DNA from 4 places in the Picosynechococcus sp. PCC 11901 genome. Region 1 is predicted to be linked to each of the others. Evidence: predicted binding sites of a transcription regulator. Region 1 holds the regulator's gene; each other region holds the start of a gene.
What was found. The regulator NtcA, encoded in region 1, controls nitrogen genes in cyanobacteria. The targets are predictions, from matches to a motif close to TTTGTANCNNNNGNTACAAA.
Positions count from the first base shown of each region.

Region 2: a site for NtcA is predicted at 2,444-2,463, ahead of gifA (glutamine synthetase inactivation factor IF7A). Genes of this name have one in related genera too.
Region 3: a site for NtcA is predicted at 2,156-2,175, ahead of FEK30_RS14090 (DUF3155 domain-containing protein). Genes of this name have one in related genera too.
Region 4: a site for NtcA is predicted at 1,563-1,582, ahead of rpe (ribulose-phosphate 3-epimerase). Genes of this name have one in related genera too.

Region 1 is NZ_CP040360.1:2,428,768-2,432,981, reverse strand. It holds gene rsmH (16S rRNA (cytosine(1402)-N(4))-methyltransferase RsmH) at 1-724, opposite strand, end outside; gene fabI (enoyl-ACP reductase FabI) at 801-1,577, opposite strand; gene ntcA (global nitrogen regulator NtcA) at 1,858-2,589, shown strand; gene FEK30_RS12715 (DUF3084 family protein) at 2,642-4,012, shown strand; gene FEK30_RS12710 (pre-16S rRNA-processing nuclease YqgF) at 4,027-4,214, shown strand, end outside.
Region 2 is NZ_CP040360.1:1,246,884-1,251,097, forward strand. It holds gene sds (solanesyl diphosphate synthase) at 1-636, shown strand, start outside; gene FEK30_RS06990 (DUF2256 domain-containing protein) at 699-848, shown strand; gene FEK30_RS06995 (homocysteine biosynthesis protein) at 891-2,084, shown strand; gene gifA (glutamine synthetase inactivation factor IF7A) at 2,168-2,365, opposite strand; gene FEK30_RS07005 (glutamate-5-semialdehyde dehydrogenase) at 2,626-3,900, shown strand; gene FEK30_RS07010 (N-acetylmuramoyl-L-alanine amidase) at 3,974-4,214, shown strand, end outside.
Region 3 is NZ_CP040360.1:2,700,518-2,704,731, reverse strand. It holds gene queG (tRNA epoxyqueuosine(34) reductase QueG) at 1-251, opposite strand, end outside; gene FEK30_RS14100 (response regulator transcription factor) at 288-998, opposite strand; gene FEK30_RS14095 (cofactor assembly of complex C subunit B) at 1,083-1,622, shown strand; gene FEK30_RS14090 (DUF3155 domain-containing protein) at 1,792-2,121, opposite strand; gene FEK30_RS14085 (sensor histidine kinase) at 2,401-3,717, shown strand; gene FEK30_RS14080 (HAD family hydrolase) at 3,831-4,214, shown strand, end outside.
Region 4 is NZ_CP040360.1:975,980-980,193, reverse strand. It holds gene FEK30_RS05685 (acetylornithine transaminase) at 1-253, opposite strand, end outside; gene FEK30_RS05680 (potassium channel family protein) at 499-1,500, shown strand; gene rpe (ribulose-phosphate 3-epimerase) at 1,621-2,310, shown strand; gene FEK30_RS05670 (hypothetical protein) at 2,465-3,877, shown strand; gene psbU (photosystem II complex extrinsic protein PsbU) at 3,986-4,214, opposite strand, start outside.

The DNA.
Region 1 (4,214 bases):
GATCTTCTAAACTATGGAAACTAATAATCCCTAATCGGCCTTGGGGTTTAAGCCATTGAGGGGCATTGACTAATAGATATTGCAGCGCATCGAGTTCACCATTGACGGCAATGCGTAATGCTTGAAAGACCCTTGTTGCCGGATGAATTTTCGCTTTTCTGGCCTTGGGATGATAGGTATAAAACACAATTTCTTCTAGCTCTTTAGTTGTCTGAATCGGGCGTTTCATGACTATTTTTTTCGCAATTTGTCGTGACAATCGTTCATCACCATACTCATAGAACAGATTCGCCAACGCCTTTTCCTCATAGGTGTTGACAATATCCGCCGCTGTTAAGACCTGTTGCTGATCCATGCGCATATCCAAGGGGGCATCAAAACGAAAACTAAAGCCGCGATCGCCTTGATCAAATTGCACCGAACTCACCCCAAGATCAGCGATAATCCCATCAAATTTTTCTCCTTGGGGATTATACTCGCCAAAATTTGACCGCACCGCCCGGAAGCGATCGCCAAAGGATTTTAATCGTTCTGACGCCGCGGCGATCGCCTGGCTATCCCGGTCTATCCCCGTCACCCGCACATCGGGATATTGCTGCAAAATCAATTCTGTATGGCCACCTCCCCCTAGGGTTACATCGAGGTAATGACCCCCTGGTTTTACTCCCAAGCCCGCTACCAACTCTTCTCGCAACACCGAAATATGCTTAAACTCTGCCGCCATGAATCCATCCAATAAAAAACAAAATCCCCCTATCACTGAGGGGGAACCCAAGGGCGATCGCCACTAAACCAGGACATTACATTCCCATAATTTCGTAGCCAGAATCCACATAGAGCACTTGACCCGTGACCCCACTCGAAAGATCACTACAGAGGAACGCCGCCGCATTACCCACTTCCTTTTGGGTCACAGTCCGACGCAGAGGAGCCGTTGCTTCCACATGGTGAATCATATCGAGAATGCCACCCACCGCCGAGGAAGCCAGAGTCCGGATTGGGCCAGCCGAAATGGCATTCACACGAATATTACTGGGGCCAAGATCCGCCGCGAGATAACGCACACTCATTTCGAGGGCTGATTTTGCCACACCCATCACATTGTAATTAGGGATGACTTTCACCCCACCCAAATAAGTCAGGGTCACAATGGCGCCCCCTTCGGTCATCACGGTTTTCGCCCCCCGGGCCAGACGCGTTAAAGAATAGGCACTAATGTCAAGGGCCGTATTGAACCCATCCCGTGAAGTATCACTAAAATCACCCGTCAAATCTTCGCGGTTCGCAAAGGCAAGGCAATGGATCAAAATATCTAACTTGCCCCACTCTTTTTTGACAGACTCAAACACTTGATCCACCTGGGCATCATCCTGCACATTACAGGGGAGAAAAAGGGAAGGGTTGAGGGGCGCCACAAGCTCACCTACTTTTTTCTCGAACCGTCCCTTATCATCGGGGAGATAGGTAACCCCAATATTTGCCCCGGCGGCATGTAATTGTTGGGCGATCCCCCAGGCAATGGACTTATTATTTGCAATCCCAGTGACTAGGGCATTTTTTCCGGTTAAATCAAGCATATGGGTTCTCAAAAAGTATAAAAAATTAAAGCCAAGAAGCCAGCGTATATTATCTTCGCGCTCTGGTGACTTCGATGCAAACGGCTACTTTAGGGCAAATCAGGGAAAATTCTGCAAAATGCCTGGGAACTAACCCAGAAATCCATAATTATTTTGAAGCAAAAAGTACAAAATACTATACCAGAGTAAGATTTAGTTTAAGGGGAATGCTCATGGTCTCTGCACACTGAGCGCTGATATTTCACCCATCACGGTGGGGAACTGTTGCCCAACAGAATCTATGATGTACAACCCTGATTTCAACCAACCTCCTTTCTCTTCTGCCAATCCAGTGCCTGAACTACCTGCGACTCAAATTACAGACCTTGCGACAGCGTTTCGTCAGTTTCACAGTGGCCCCTTCCCACCTGTTGTGGAGAACTATGACCGGGGCAAGACGATCTTTTTTCCGGGGGACCCAGCGGAACGGGTTTATTTTCTTCTGAAAGGAGCTGTCCGGCTGTCTCGGGTCTATGAAGCGGGGGAAGAAATTACGGTGGCCCTGCTCCGGGAGAATAGTGTCTTTGGGGTTTTATCGCTACTCACGGGACAAAAGTCGGATCGCTTTTACCATGCGGTGGCTTTTACCCCTGTGGAACTGTTATCGGCTCCCATTGAGCAGGTGCAAAAGGCGCTTAATGAGCACCCAGAATTAGCGATGTTAATGCTAAAAGGGCTGTCGTCACGGATTTTACAAACGGAGATGATGATTGAAACCTTGGCCCACCGGGATATGGGCTCACGTCTGGTGAGTTTCTTGTTAATTCTCTGTCGAGATTTTGGGGTGCCGACCGATGAGGGGATTCGCATTGATCTCAAACTGTCCCACCAGGCGATCGCCGAAGCAATTGGTTCGACACGGGTGACAGTAACGCGCCTCCTGGGAGAACTCCGGGAACAGGACATGATTTCGATTTATAAGAAAAAAATTACCGTCCATGACCCCGTAAACCTGAGTCAACAGTTCGCTTAACGCTAAAGTAGAGAAGTCATACTTGTGTGTTTGGATGTCACCTTTTTGTTAAATGACCAGTGCTTTTGTACTAATCTTTTCAGTTTTAATCTTGGGGGGCATCCTGGCGGCACTGGGCGATCGCCTTGGTAGTAAGGTCGGCAAAGCGCGGCTTACATTATTTAATCTGCGGCCAAAACAGACGGCGGTGGTCGTCACGGTAATGACGGGAACAGTGATCGCCGCCAGCACCTTGGGGTTATTGTTTGGCTTGAGCAAGTCCTTGCGCCAGGGGGTTTTTCAGTTGGACGAAATCCTCGCCCAGCGGCGGCAAGAGTTGATGGATGTGACGGCAGAAAAGGAAAAGATTGAAAAAGAGTTACAGGCCGCGAGGGACGATCGCCTAGAAGCAGAACAAGATTTACAAGAAATTGAAGCAAAATTTCAAACGGCCCAAACTCAACTGGCGGGTTTTCGGGAACAGGCCAGCGAACTTCAGGCTGATATTAATGCGCTCACCACAGAGCAAACGACCTTGCGGCAACAGCGCGATCGCCTCCAGGCCCAAAGTGAAACCCTCCGCGCCCAGCTCAATCAACAAAACACCATTATTGAGGAACGCTCCCAGCAGATCGAAGCCCTAGAAGCCCAACAAAGTGAGCTCCAAGCCGAGATCAACCAGCGCGATGGTCGCATTGCCCAACTCGACCAGGCGATCGCCCAAAAAGATCAAGTGCTCACGGGCCTAGAAAATCAGATTGGCTCCCTAGAACAGCAAATTGATATCCTCGAAGCCAACTACATCAATTTCCGGAGTGGGAATGTCGCCCTCACCACAGGGCAAGTTTTAGCCTTTGGGGTGGTGCGGATTATTGATCCCAAAGCAGCCAGCCAAGCCGTTGATCAGCTGCTCCGGGAAGCGAATCGCAACGCGATCATTGCCACCGGAGGCGTTAATCCTGACTTTGAGGCGCGGGTGGTGCAAATTACCAATGCCCAAGTGCAACAACTCCTAGGGCAAATCGCCGATGGTCGGGACTACGTGGTGCGCCTCCTGGCGGCGGGGAACTACCTCCAGGGGGAAGGTTCCGTCCAAGTGTTTGCGGATGTGACTTTAAATGAGCAGGTTTTTCGCGCCGGGGAAGTGATTGCCACTTTGTCCCTAGAGGAGCTGAGTGTACAAAATCCTACTGCGGCCCGGCGTCCAGTGGATTTTCTGTTGGGGGCAGCGCAATTCCGGGCGCGGCGAGCCGGGGTTCTGGGGGATATTCAGGTCAAAGATGGCAATGTCGGTCACATTATCAATTTTGTCGAAGCCCTCAATAATGCACCAGAACCCGTGACAGAAATTCGGGCGATCGCCATCGAAAATGGTTTTACGGCAGGCCCCCTCCGCTTAGAATTAGTGGGCCTCAGTAACGGTAGAATCGTCATCAGACAATAGGACAAGAAGAGTACATGAGCGTTTATCTTGGGTTTGACCCAGGCCGTGACAAATGTGGCCTTGCGGCGCTGGATGACCAAGGGCAATTGTTGAACCACGGCGTCATTGCGGCGGATCAAGCGCCCAACATCGCGAAAGAATGGTGCCAAAGGTATGATGTTTCCCTGGTGGTCATGGGCAATCAAACGACGGCTAAAGAATG
Region 2 (4,214 bases), 1.2 Mb from region 1:
GTTCTGGCCGGAGACTTTCTCTTTGCCCAATCCTCTTGGTACCTCGCGAATTTAGACAATCTCACCGTGGTGAAATTGCTCTCTGAGGTGATCAAAGACTTTGCCGAAGGGGAAATTCAACAGGGGCTGAACCGCTTCGACACCGGAATGAACCTCGAAATTTACATCGAAAAATCCTATTACAAAACAGCGTCATTGATTGGGAATAGTGCCAAAGCGGCGGCTGTTCTCAGTGAGGTTGACCCAGAAATTGGCGATCGCCTCTACGACTATGGCCGTAATTTAGGCTTGGCCTTCCAGATTGTCGATGACATCCTCGACTTCACTGGCTCTACCGATGTTTTGGGGAAACCCGCCGGATCTGATTTAATCGGCGGCCACATCACCGCCCCAGCCCTGTTTGCCATGGAAGAGCATCCCAACCTAACCCAACTGATCGAGCGGGAATTTGCTGAAAATGGTGACCCCGAAAAAGCCCTCGAAATTGTGCGCAACAGCAATGGGATCAGTCGCGCTAAAGAACTTGCAGCCCATCACGGTCAATTGGCTCGCCACAGTTTAGAGTGCCTAGATCCGTCTCCCTCCAAAGATGCCCTCACGGATCTCATTGACTACGTTTTGGGCCGGATGTATTAGGCCGCACCCTGAAGTAAAAAAGCAACCTGAAACAAGGCGACATCCAGTTGCAATGATTGACCATGGCACGACAGCGTAAAAAAGCCGATCTCCCGACGAAAATTTGTACCGTTTGCGGACTGCCGTTTACCTGGCGCAAAAAATGGGAAAAATGCTGGGATGACGTGAAATATTGTTCGGAGCGGTGCCGGCGGCGGCGTAACCAAGGGTAATTTTCTCCTAGGATGAAAGGGTACGCTTCCCTCTGTTCAACCATGAGAACGATCGCCAGCATCAACGAAAAGATTCTCTCCCACCAGGCCGTTGTCTGGACGGTGTCTGAAGTAAAAGCACGGGTGGCGGAATGGGGCATCAAAAAAATTGCCGAAACCGTTGATGTGGTAACCACAGGTACCTTTGAGCCGATGGAATCTTCGGGAGCAATGCTCAACCTTGGCCATACGGATCCCCCCATTAAAATTCGCAAGTGTTGGCTTAATGGGGTGCCCGCTTATCCTGGCTTGGGGGCGGTGGATATTTACCTAGGGGCAACCATGATGGAAGATCCCCTGGAAAATGAAGCGGCGGAAATTGGCGATCGCCCCCTCTCCCAGAAAGGCGGTGGCCACGTCATTGAAGATCTGATCGCAGGTAAAACCGTCCATCTCCATGCCCTGGGCCATGTGACCGATTGTTATCCGCGCGCTACCTGGGACAATACCCTCACGAAAGATCAAATTAATCAGTTTTATCTATTCAATCCCCGCAATCTTTATCAAAATTTTATTGTGGGCGTTAACGGTGGCGATCGCCCCCTCTATACTTACCTCGGCCCCCTCCAGCCCCATTTGGGAAATGCCGTCTATGCCTGTGCTGGAGCAATTTCTCCTTTGTTAAATGACCCAGATTTAGAGTTGATCGGGGTCGGCAGCAAAATTTTCTTGGGGGGCGGTATTGGTTACGTGGCCTGGGAAGGCACCCAGCATTTTCCCCTCCAGAAACGTCTGGGCAATCGCACCCCCCTGGGGCCAGCCTCCACCTTGGCTTTGATTGGCGACGCAAAACAAATGGATCCCAAGTGGGTACGGGGTTGTTATTTCACCAAGTACGGCCCTTCTTTAATGTTGGGCGTGGGGGTGCCTCTACCGGTTCTCCATGAGGAAGTCATCGCCCACTGTGCCGTCCAAGATAAAGAAATTGTCGCCCCGGTGATGGATTTTTCGATTCCGCGCCGGGTACGGCCCACCTTTGGTTTGGTGAGCTATGGCCAGCTTAAAACTGGGAAATTAACCATTGAGGGAAAAACCGTAAAAGTTGCTCCGGTCACGAGTCTATATCTCGCGGATCAAGTGGCAGAAACCCTCAAACAATGGATTCAAGCCGGAGATTTTACCCTCACCGAACCCGTGGCAACCATCAGTGGCGATCGCCCCTTTTTATCCCAAGACCAATGGAGCCAGCGTTTGTAATACTGCCGAAAAAAGCCACCATCCTGAAACGGCGGTGACCATCGATCATTTTTTAGAAAACAGAATTTTCCCAGTAAATTTCGTTAGCTCATGGTGGCATGACTAGGGCCATAGTCCGCACGCACTTGACGAGGGAGTTTACCTTGGATCGTGCCTTGATAGTCTCCTTCTGGTGCCATGCCGATTTCTGTGGCAGAACGGTTCAGGAGAGACATTTGACGATTTTTAATGGCGTGGTGATGGCGCATCATTAATGCACGGGCTTGTTGTTGGGTTCTCATGGTTTTGCTCCTGACCGACCGCGAAACACGGGGGATTTGTGTTTTATGCTTTGTCCTTTACCTCATTATATTTTATTTTCTGTAAAATTTGATACAGAAAACATATTTTAATAAGGGCAACTGGCCTTTTTGGCAAAAAAGTTGGGAGAAAGCAACCTTGCTAGCTGGCAGGTTCTTGCGATCCCCTAGGGCAATCAGTATGATCTGGTGAGGCTTTACGCAAACTTTCGCGAGTACATTGGGACTTCATGGGTAATCAAATGGCATCTACTCCCCCGTTAGAGAGCAGTGATCCGATTACGGCAGCCTTGCAGCGGGCCCATCAGGCTTCCCTAGAACTAGAGTTACTCAAAGGTAGTGAACGTCATCTGGGTATTGAGGCGATCGCCACCGCCCTAGAGGCCAATATTTCCGTCATCCTCGAAGCCAATACCAAGGATCTAGAGGCCAGCCGCGAAATGGCCGTGCCGAAGCTGATTCTGGATTGGTTAAAGTTGACCCCCGAACGGCTGCAAAAAACAGTGCGTTTGCTGCGTCAACTGCCAAAACTGCCCGATCCGCTGCAACGGGTGAAAAATGCCACCTATCAAATTAGTGGTTATCAGACCTACTCCCAACGGATGCCCCTGGGGGTGATTTGTCTGATCCATGAAGCCTTGCCCGAATTAGGGGCGATCGCCGCTGGACTTTGTTTAAAGACAGCCAATAGCCTCGTGATTCGCGGTTGCGGTGATGCCAGCCATACCAATCACCTGATCGCTGAGATTATGCAAACGGCCCTTGCTGACCAGGGCTTACCCGGAGGCTGTTTAGAATCTCTCTCTTCTGAGGAAGGTTGTACCGTACAACAACTGGTGGCCCAGGATCGCTACTTGAACCTGATCATTCCCTATGGCCGTCCCAACATGATTCAACAGGTGGTGCAACACGCCACCACCCCTGTCCTGAGAACCACCGTGGGCAATTGCTACCTCTACCTCGCCCCCAGCGGTGATCTGGAATTGGCCAGTTGGGTGATTCAAGACAGCCATAATTACGAACCCGATGCCGTCAATGCCATCGAAAAAGTCCTGGTGTGTCCTGAGCAGAAAACATCCCATTTAATTAGTCTGTTTAAATCCCTCCAAGAACAAGACTTTGAGCTACGGGGGGATGCGTCCCTCGTCGAAGAATTTCCTGAACACCTCGCCCCCATCGGTACCGAAGAAGAATGGCAGCAGGCCTATTTGGAAAAAATTGTGGCGTTTAAACGGGTGCCGGATCTGGCCGCAGCCATCACCGAGATTAATTGCAACTCCGGTGGCCATGCCGATTGTATTGTCACGGAGTCCTACCATGAAAGTCGGCAATTTTCCATGGGCCTCGATAGTGCTTTGATCTATATCAATGCCTCCCCTTGTTTTTCGCGTCATCCCCTGGGGAGCGATTCGGTATTTCTTGGGGTCTCGAACCAAAAGGGAAATCGCCGGGGTTTAATTGGCCTCGAAAGTTTTACGACCATTAAACAGGTGGTTCAGGGGGATAGCACCCTCTAGGTTTCAACGCCTCAAAGAAAGCTGTCTCAATGGAGATGGCCTTTGCAAGCTTAAAAAGTTAAGGACAAGATTTATGTTTAAAGCGATCGCCCTCAGTTCTGGTATTGCCGTGGCCCTGACCTTTCCGGCGATCGCCCAGTTTCCCCGCCAAAGCGATCGCCTCCAACTGGTCTACCCCCCAAACAATCACCAGACCAGCGCCGCCCAGATTTTCTTGATTGGCTCAGCCCCAGCGGCGGGCACCGTGGCGATCAATGGTCAACCGATTACCCGGAGTGACTTTGGCCATTTTGCTCCCAGTTTGCCCTTGGCGG
Region 3 (4,214 bases), 270 kb from region 1:
TGGGGTGTGTAATAGTTGAGGGCCACACAAATGACCGACTGCACCCCTGGTAAACAGGCTTGGATATCCTGGCGTTTTGGGTTAGTCATCCAGGCCATTTCCGCTTGATACCCTGCCGCCAACCAAGCCTGTAACTGCTGTTGATTGTGAGCATTGTCCACGGTAGCATCGGCAATGCCCACCAAATGAAATCCTAAACTTAAAGCATAATTTTTGATTCGGACAGTCCTATCTGTTTGCAACTGCGACATTTTGAATAATTTGATGAATCTCCGCCAAGGCGCTTTTTAACCGACCAGACCAGAACGAAGGGCACGCACAGCAGCCTGGGTACGGTCATCGGCACAAAGCTTATTGAGAATATTGCGGACATGGGTTTTAACGGTACCCACGGTGATAAATAAATGCTCGGCAATTTCGGAGTTGCTGCAACCATCAACAATCAATTGGAGTACTTCCAATTCTCGATCCGTTAGGGGACAGCTTTCTAGGAGTTGTTGATCTTCTGGGGAAGTCGCTTGAATCGTAACTGTAGAGCCAGAAAGGGATTCTCCCCCTTGCACTTGATTGAGGACAATGCGGGCGATCGCCGGATCAATCCAACTGTTGCCTGAGTCTGTCGTTTTGACCGCCTCTACCAAGTGATCAAACGTAATATCCTTCATACAATAGGAATCAGCTCCTGCCGCAAAGGCTGCTAAAACAGCGGCATCATCATCCTGCAACGTCAAAATCAAAACCTTTGTTTGCGCCTCGTGGGACTGATCCTTGAGCTTTTCCTGTTTCAAAATCCGGGTCAACTCAATCCCATCAAGCTCAGGCAAACCAATATCCACAATCGCTAAATCAGGATGAATCTCTTCTAACAAACGCAATCCATCCGCTCCATTGGCCGCCTCTGCTAAAAGTTCAATGTCCGCACATTGTTGTAGAGAAGTTCTTAGCCCGATGCGCGTTAAATCATGATCTTCAATTAGAACAACCCGAATTTTTTTCATGGTTTTCCCGGAGACTTTCCAAAATATAGCATGATCGATATACATTTATATGCAGTGAATCTTCAAGCCCTCCTTGTAAAAACCGTGTTAGAACAATCCGTAATCACCTCGACCCTCCTCCTTACATTGCTCTTGATGGTCGGTCTGTTTTTTTTCATTCGCGCTTCCATCAAAGATCGCACCGAACAAGTAGAGCTATTGGCAAAAGAGCCTGAAGAATCCATCTTTGAGCGTCTCCAAACCTACTTCGAACAGCGAGCCTATCGGATTACCACCGTTGATGGTGTCAATAATATTGTCACCTATGAAGGCTTTGTTCCTCCCAGTGGCTTTATTGCTGTTTTTTTAAGCCTATTAGCAGCCCTCGGCTTAGTTTGTATTGCCCTGGTCTTAGCACTGCTCTATCCTAATATTGGCTTTGCTTTCCTTGGTATTTGTCTCCTGGCTCCCTTGGCAGGTCTCTTTTACTGGCGTAAGGCAGGGAAGGTAGAAAAAGTTATTTTACAGATCACCACACAAACACCGATTACTGAGACTCCCACCCAATTAATTACGGTGACCGCCCACCGGGATGAGTTGATCCAACTGCGTCAGGTGATGCCTTACCAGCTCCATGAAGCTTAGGAAATGTCCCCAACAATAACCAATTGAGCTATCCATTAAAATCATGGCAAAAACGCGACAAAAATAGCCCCGACCCGAAAATGGGTGGGACTAGGGAGTATTGAAATTGATAGAAGGGGATTAGAGATCACCTAAACGTTAGGTTAAGTGATATATTTTTGAAGGAACTTTAAGCTTTGCTAGAAACAGTCGCTTTTTCAGATACTTCCTCATCGGCGTTGCTACAAAGCACCCGTAGACTGGGGAATAAAAAGTGATTCTCCTCTACATATTGGGCACCAAATAATCCTTTTTCTGCCCAAAAGTACCGATCAGTGGTATGCTCATTACGCTTAACTACAACGACTGCTGGGGGCATAATCCCATTCGCAGCGATATGCTTGCGGGCTGCAGTCACGGGTTTGTCATCACCGCTTTCGATATTATATTGTGGGACAATCTCTAAAATTTTTCTTCCTTCTTGCCGACGCCGACTCTTGCGTTTACGCTTTCTTGCCAACCCAGTACCTCCTCTTCTTTACTTTTTTAGAACAGCTGTAACAGGAGTTACAGAATGTCGAGCAAAGTATATCGGCTCCATTGAAAAAAATCAAGTGAAAATTGACTGGTTTTCGCGATGGGTTGGATTTTTTGTATTAAGAAATCTACTACAATCCAATGAAGGTAGGCGATCAATCCAAAAGTGAAAAAAGAATTAAGTTTTTTGTCAAAACCCCTGATTTATCAAGGTTTCCTGGGAAATATCCCCTAGGGATTGCGGCTTGGGAGGATGAAATTCATGACGACATTACCGCAACTGTTGCCAGTTAGCCCAGAGTATTTGTCCCTGTGCCAAGGGCAGTTGCAATTGTTAGCCCAAGGCGTTGGGGCAGAGTGGGGGATTGTTTATTTGGCCCAGCCAGATCAAGAGAATCAAGAAATTACGCTCCAACCCATTAGTGCCTTTCCCGATCGTTTGCTGGCGGCGGGGAGGCAGGGGTCAACGGAGATGGCAACGATGGTTCCGGATCAAGAGGAATGGCTTGATGTCTCGATGGGTGAGGAAGCGGCTGCTTTGCCGGATGATCTTGTGGGTTTGTTGGGGGAACCAGCTCGGGCATTTCCCCTGTGGCATGGTGATTTAATTTTGGGAATTTTAGCGACGGGACGCCGGGATCGGGGTTGGCGATCGCCAGAGGTGACCCAGATTGAATTGATCGCCGAAAGTTTAGTGCTGGCCTGTGTGTTGGATCAGCAAAAGAGTTGGGCAACGGAACGGCTCACCCAGCAGCAACATCTCCAGGCCCTAGAGCAAGAGCATTTCCATGATCTGCTACACCAGCTCCGTAATCCAACGATGGCGATTAGTACCTTCGGTAAGTTGTTGTTGAAGCGGTTACTGCCGACGGAGAAAAATTATCCGGTCGCCGAAGGCATTGTCCGGGAAAGCGATCGCCTGAAAGGATTGCTCACCCAATTTAGTGAAGAGGTGGATCTCTTAACGGCCCAAATTCCCCAGTTGGAGGGAGGGCCAAGTTTAGCTTTACCGCCCAATGGTGAACCGAGTTTTGCCCCAGACCGTTCCCTCTCCGTAGAGCCGTTACCCGTGGCAGAAGTGGTGCTTCCCCTCGTCGCTTCCCTGGGGGCGATCGCCACCGAGCGGGGAATCACTTTAAATTATGGGTTGCCAGAACCGTCTCCTTGGGTTTTAGGGAATCACACGGCTCTGATGGAAGTTTTGAATAATCTTTTAGAAAATGCGCTGAAATATACCCCGTCCGGGGGGCAAGTGTTCTTGCAGGTAGAAGCCCAGGCCCAGGAACTGACCATTGCCGTCCACGATACGGGCTACGGCATCCCCCCAGCGGATTTGCCCCATGTCTTTGAACGGCATTACCGGGGAGTGCAGGCGGAAAGCACCATTGAAGGTACTGGGCTGGGGTTGGCGATCGCCGCTGATCTTGTGGGAAAAATGGCCGGGGACATTGAAGTATATAGCCCAACCATTGGCTTACCCCATACCGAAGCTCTCCCCGGTAGCACTTTTATGTTGTGGCTTAAAGTCGCGTCAAATCCTCATCAAGTTACCTCTGCCGAGCTTCCCCAAGGCAATTGATTTGATTATTTAATTTTTGAGATTTAGAATGCTATTTTTGCATTAAGCAACTTTTCGGTATTGCAGACAATTTCCCAGTACAGTGGGGACGATAAAAATAGTTGAGGTTTTACATGGGACAACTAGAAGCCCTGATTTTTGATGTGGATGGCACCCTGGCCAACACGGAAAAGGATGCCCACCGCGTCGCCTTTAACCGCGCCTTTGCGGATGTCGGTTTGCCCTGGGATTGGTCGGTGGATCTATACGGTCAGCTCCTGAAGGTGACGGGGGGTAAAGAAAGAATTCGTTTTTACATTGAATCTTGGCAGCCACAAATGCCATCGGTCGGTGATCTGACTGCTTTTATCAAGGATCTCCATGCCCGCAAAACCCAGCATTACTGCGATTTGTTAGCCAATGAAGTTTTACCATTGCGCCCCGGCGTTAGACGACTGATCCAAGAAGCACGGGATCAAGGCATTCGTTTGGCGATCGCCACCACCACTACCCCAGCC
Region 4 (4,214 bases), 1.5 Mb from region 1:
AAATATGGTGCAGTTTTTGAATCTGCGCACTGACCGCTTGGATCAGGGCTGGGTGGGCATGGCCCAGGGTGCAGGTGGCGATGCCTGCGACAAAATCGAGATAACTTTTCCCTTCGGTATCCCACAGACGACATCCTTCCCCCTTGGCGATCGCCACCGGAAAGCGCCCATAGGTATGCATCACATACTGATCGAACTGAGTTGGGTTAAAGCTTTGGGCTGGGGAATGGTTCAGTAGCGTTTGGGGACTCACGGGTTACTCCTCTTCGATGGCGAGACTCAAAGTTAAATTTCAGTTTAGCCAATGGGTAATCTTTTTTGCTAAATACAAGGGGGGAATGAGCTAAAGAAATTCTATGTTTTTTTAGCTTCCTACAGGTCGGTTGAAATTGTCTGCAACTTTCCCTACAAACGTCAGACTTATTTTGAGGTTCATCAGTGTATAGCATTGAGCAAAAATATAGACGCCTCAGGGGACAGCTGCAACTGGGTTTGCTGATGCTTGTGGCGCTGTTTCTGCTGGGGACGAGTTGGTTTATTGTCGTGGAGCAGTGGTCATGGGTAGATGCAGCCTACATGACGATGATTACCCTCTCAACCGTTGGCTTTGGGGAAACTTATCCCTTGGGCGATCGCTCTCGGATATTCACCATTATTCTGATTTTTTTGGGCTTGATTGCGGTTGGTTATATCGTCAACCGTTTCATCGAAGCAATGATTAGCGGCTATTTTCAGGAGATAAAAAAATTGAAACAGTATCAGCAGCAAATTAGTCGTCTCAATAACCATTACATTGTTTGTGGCCTCGGTCGCACAGGGCAGCAGGTGGCCCGGGAATTTCTCGCCGAGAATATTCCCTTTGTCGTCATTGACCAAGATCCCGACATTATCGAAGCCGCTCAGGATCAAGGCTACATTTGCATCCAAGGAGATGCCACCCTCGATCAACATCTCCATGAAGCGAAAATCGACCGGGCAACTTGTTTGGTGGCGGCCCTCAGCTCCGATGCAGAAAATCTCTATACGGTACTCTCTGCCAAAACATTGAATCCAAAAATTCGGGCGATCGCCAGGGCCAGTACCGAAGAAGCCGTGGAAAAATTACGCCGCGCCGGAGCCGATGCCGTTGTTTCTCCCTACATTACCGGGGGACGTCGCCTAGCCGCCGCTGCCCTGAGACCCCAGGTTATGGATTTTGTTGATGGCATTTTGACTGGCGCAGAACGGTCTTACTACCTCGAAGAAATCCGTGTGGATAGCAATTGCGGCGGTTACATTGGCAAAAGCCTCAGTGAAGCCCGACTCAGGGTACAGTCCGGTGCCCTCGTCCTCGCCATTCGCCGTCAAGATGGCAGCCTTATTCCTGGGCCGACGGGTGATACCTTACTGTTATCTGGGGACTTTTTAATTTGTATGGGCACAGCTGAACAACTGCGTAAATTAAATAGTATTTTGATCCCTGTACAAACCGATGGGCCTCTACGTCCCCCCCAGCGCTAGGTCAGTGTTTCCTGAAACAATGCTCTACCCAGGCTAGGCTACAAAAAATATTGATACAAACTTTTGTTAATATTGATACCAACTTAGAATTCTTGAGATAATAAGAGGAATCCACCCACCATGACTGACAAGAAAATTGTAGTTTCCCCGTCCATTCTTTCAGCGGACTTTAGCCGCCTTGGTGAAGAAATTAAAGCAGTCGATGAGGCTGGCGCTGATTGGATCCACGTCGATGTCATGGATGGTCGTTTTGTCCCGAATATCACCATTGGGCCGTTAATTGTTGAGGCGATTCGTCCCTACACCAAAAAGCCTTTGGATGTGCATTTGATGATCGTTGAGCCAGAAAAATACGTGGCAAATTTTGCTAAAGCTGGTGCTGACATTATCTCCGTCCACGCAGAACACAATGCGTCTCCCCACCTCCACCGCACCCTCTGCCAGATTCGTGAACTGGGTAAAAAATCTGGGGTTGTGCTGAATCCTTCTACGCCCCTTGACATCATTGAGCACGTCCTTGATGTTTGTGACCTGATTTTGATCATGAGCGTAAACCCTGGGTTCGGCGGCCAAAGCTTCATTCCTTCGATGGTGAACAAAATCGAAAAACTCCGGGCCATGTGTGATGAGCGCGGCCTGGATCCTTGGATTGAAGTCGATGGTGGCATCAAACCTGCTAATGCGTGGCAAGTGATTGATGCGGGTGCAAATGCGATTGTTGCGGGTTCTGCTGTTTTCAAGGCCCCCAGTTATGCTGAGGCGATTGAAGGGATTCGTAACAGTAAGAAATCAGAAGCGGTTGCGGCCTAGGACATCCCCCTAAATCCCCCTTCAAAGGGGGACTTCAGACCAAAATTACTTCACAATAAATAATTGGGGAAAGACGAAACAGTTTTTCCCTATTTTTGTGGCCAAGGGAGTCTGGTGGCATAATCGAAATGCTCCCCTCCAGAATGGTTGTGCTGTGAAAGAGTCGGATTTGCGTCGATTGGCGGAACAGGGAAATCCCCAGGCGATCGCCCAGGTGTTAAGGCAAGCGTTTCAACCCCACCAGATCCGGGTGATGCTCAAACGGGTGACTGATAAGCACCTCAAAATTCAACTCGAAGGTTTTAATACCCCCGACCAGGCGATCGCCAAACAAATCCTTACCCCTTGGCAGAAAATTTGGGAACGCACGATCACGGAAACCTTTACTGTTGAAGGCATTCGATTTGGGGAAGTTACCCCCGACTGGGAATGGACAATTGTAGCGGGCTTACTCTCCCCAGCCAAACGGGAACCCTCCCCGGAAGCACTCAGTGCCCAAGAATCACCTAAAAAGGCAGCCCTCAAAAACGATGATCTCACCCTGAAACTCCGGCAGCTACTCGCTGCTTATCTATGGAGTATCAAAGTTACCCCTTCCGCTGGGGCCTTGGTGATCAAGTTAACGGTCATTGACCGGCGCGATCGCCAAGATTATTGCCAGATCATCCAGCAGGCTTTACAGCATTTTTCCCTGGACGATGTCGAAAAAGTTTACCTCAATGTCTACCATCGCCAGCAACGGCAATACCTCCTCAAAACTTGTTTTCCTCTCCATGGCGCTCTGCCATCCCAAATCCCCAACCAGCGCCCCCGGTCACGGCAACTGCCTCCGGATACCCCCCAGGCGCTCCTCATTGGTGGCGGCCTAGGTCTGATTCTTTTTTTGCTGCCCCCCAGTCGCTTTATTCTGAATACCTTTCTCACCCTCGTCCATGAAATTGGCCACGCGATCGCCTTTTGGCTGTTTGGTTATCCCGCTGTGCCGAGTTTTGACTTTATCTTTGGGGGGGGAATTACCCTCGCCCTCGGCCGTGCCAGCATTATTTTGTGGCTACTCTACGGGGCGATCGCCTATCTCGCTTGGCAATACCGTCGCAATCGCGGCACCCTAATCACCTTGGCAGGTCTGACTCTCCTGCAAATCCTTTTGATCCTGACGGGTTGGGATCAAATCGCCATTATCGCCATGGGTCATCTCTTAGAAATTGCCGCCGTCTTTATTTGTCTGTACTTTGCCCTCGGCAAATATTTTTGCCATGTCTCCGGCGAACAAACCCTTTATGCTCTGTTGGCCAGTTTTAGCTTTCTGGAAAATGGTGCCTTTTTCGGGCGGCTCATGACCAGCGAAACGTTCCGCATTGCCTACCGGGTCGGGAAAGGGGGCCTCCTCGACCATGACCTGGTGCGTCTGACCCAAGATTTTTTTGCGATGTCCCTGTCAACCCTGGCAGGTTGCTTTCTGCTGCTGACTCTCCTCGCGCCCGTGCTGGCCTTTGGGGCATTTTATTGGGAATCCCGCTGGGTACCTCAGTTTTATCGACTGTGCCAACCGAGCCCCAAACCTTAAAAATTGCCGTAAAAAAACCTATCCCTCAGGAATAGGTTAATTGCCATTGAAAATTTAGGTTTGACTCACAAACATCTTCCTAAACGCAGCAAGATTTCGTTTGTATTTTTAATAGTCACCGGTGTTCAGACGTTGGTCACCATCAATAAACACATCGGCAGGCGGTGTTACAGTGAAACGCTCCAAATTTTCCTCTAACCGTGCCAGTTGCTTCTCGCTGAGGTCGGGGATATTCAATACATCTTCAACGCTGTCATAGGGGGCATTTTCGATGATGCGTTTGGCCAATGTGGGATAAAATCCACGGAGCTCGCGGAAAAGACGGACGCTGGCGTTG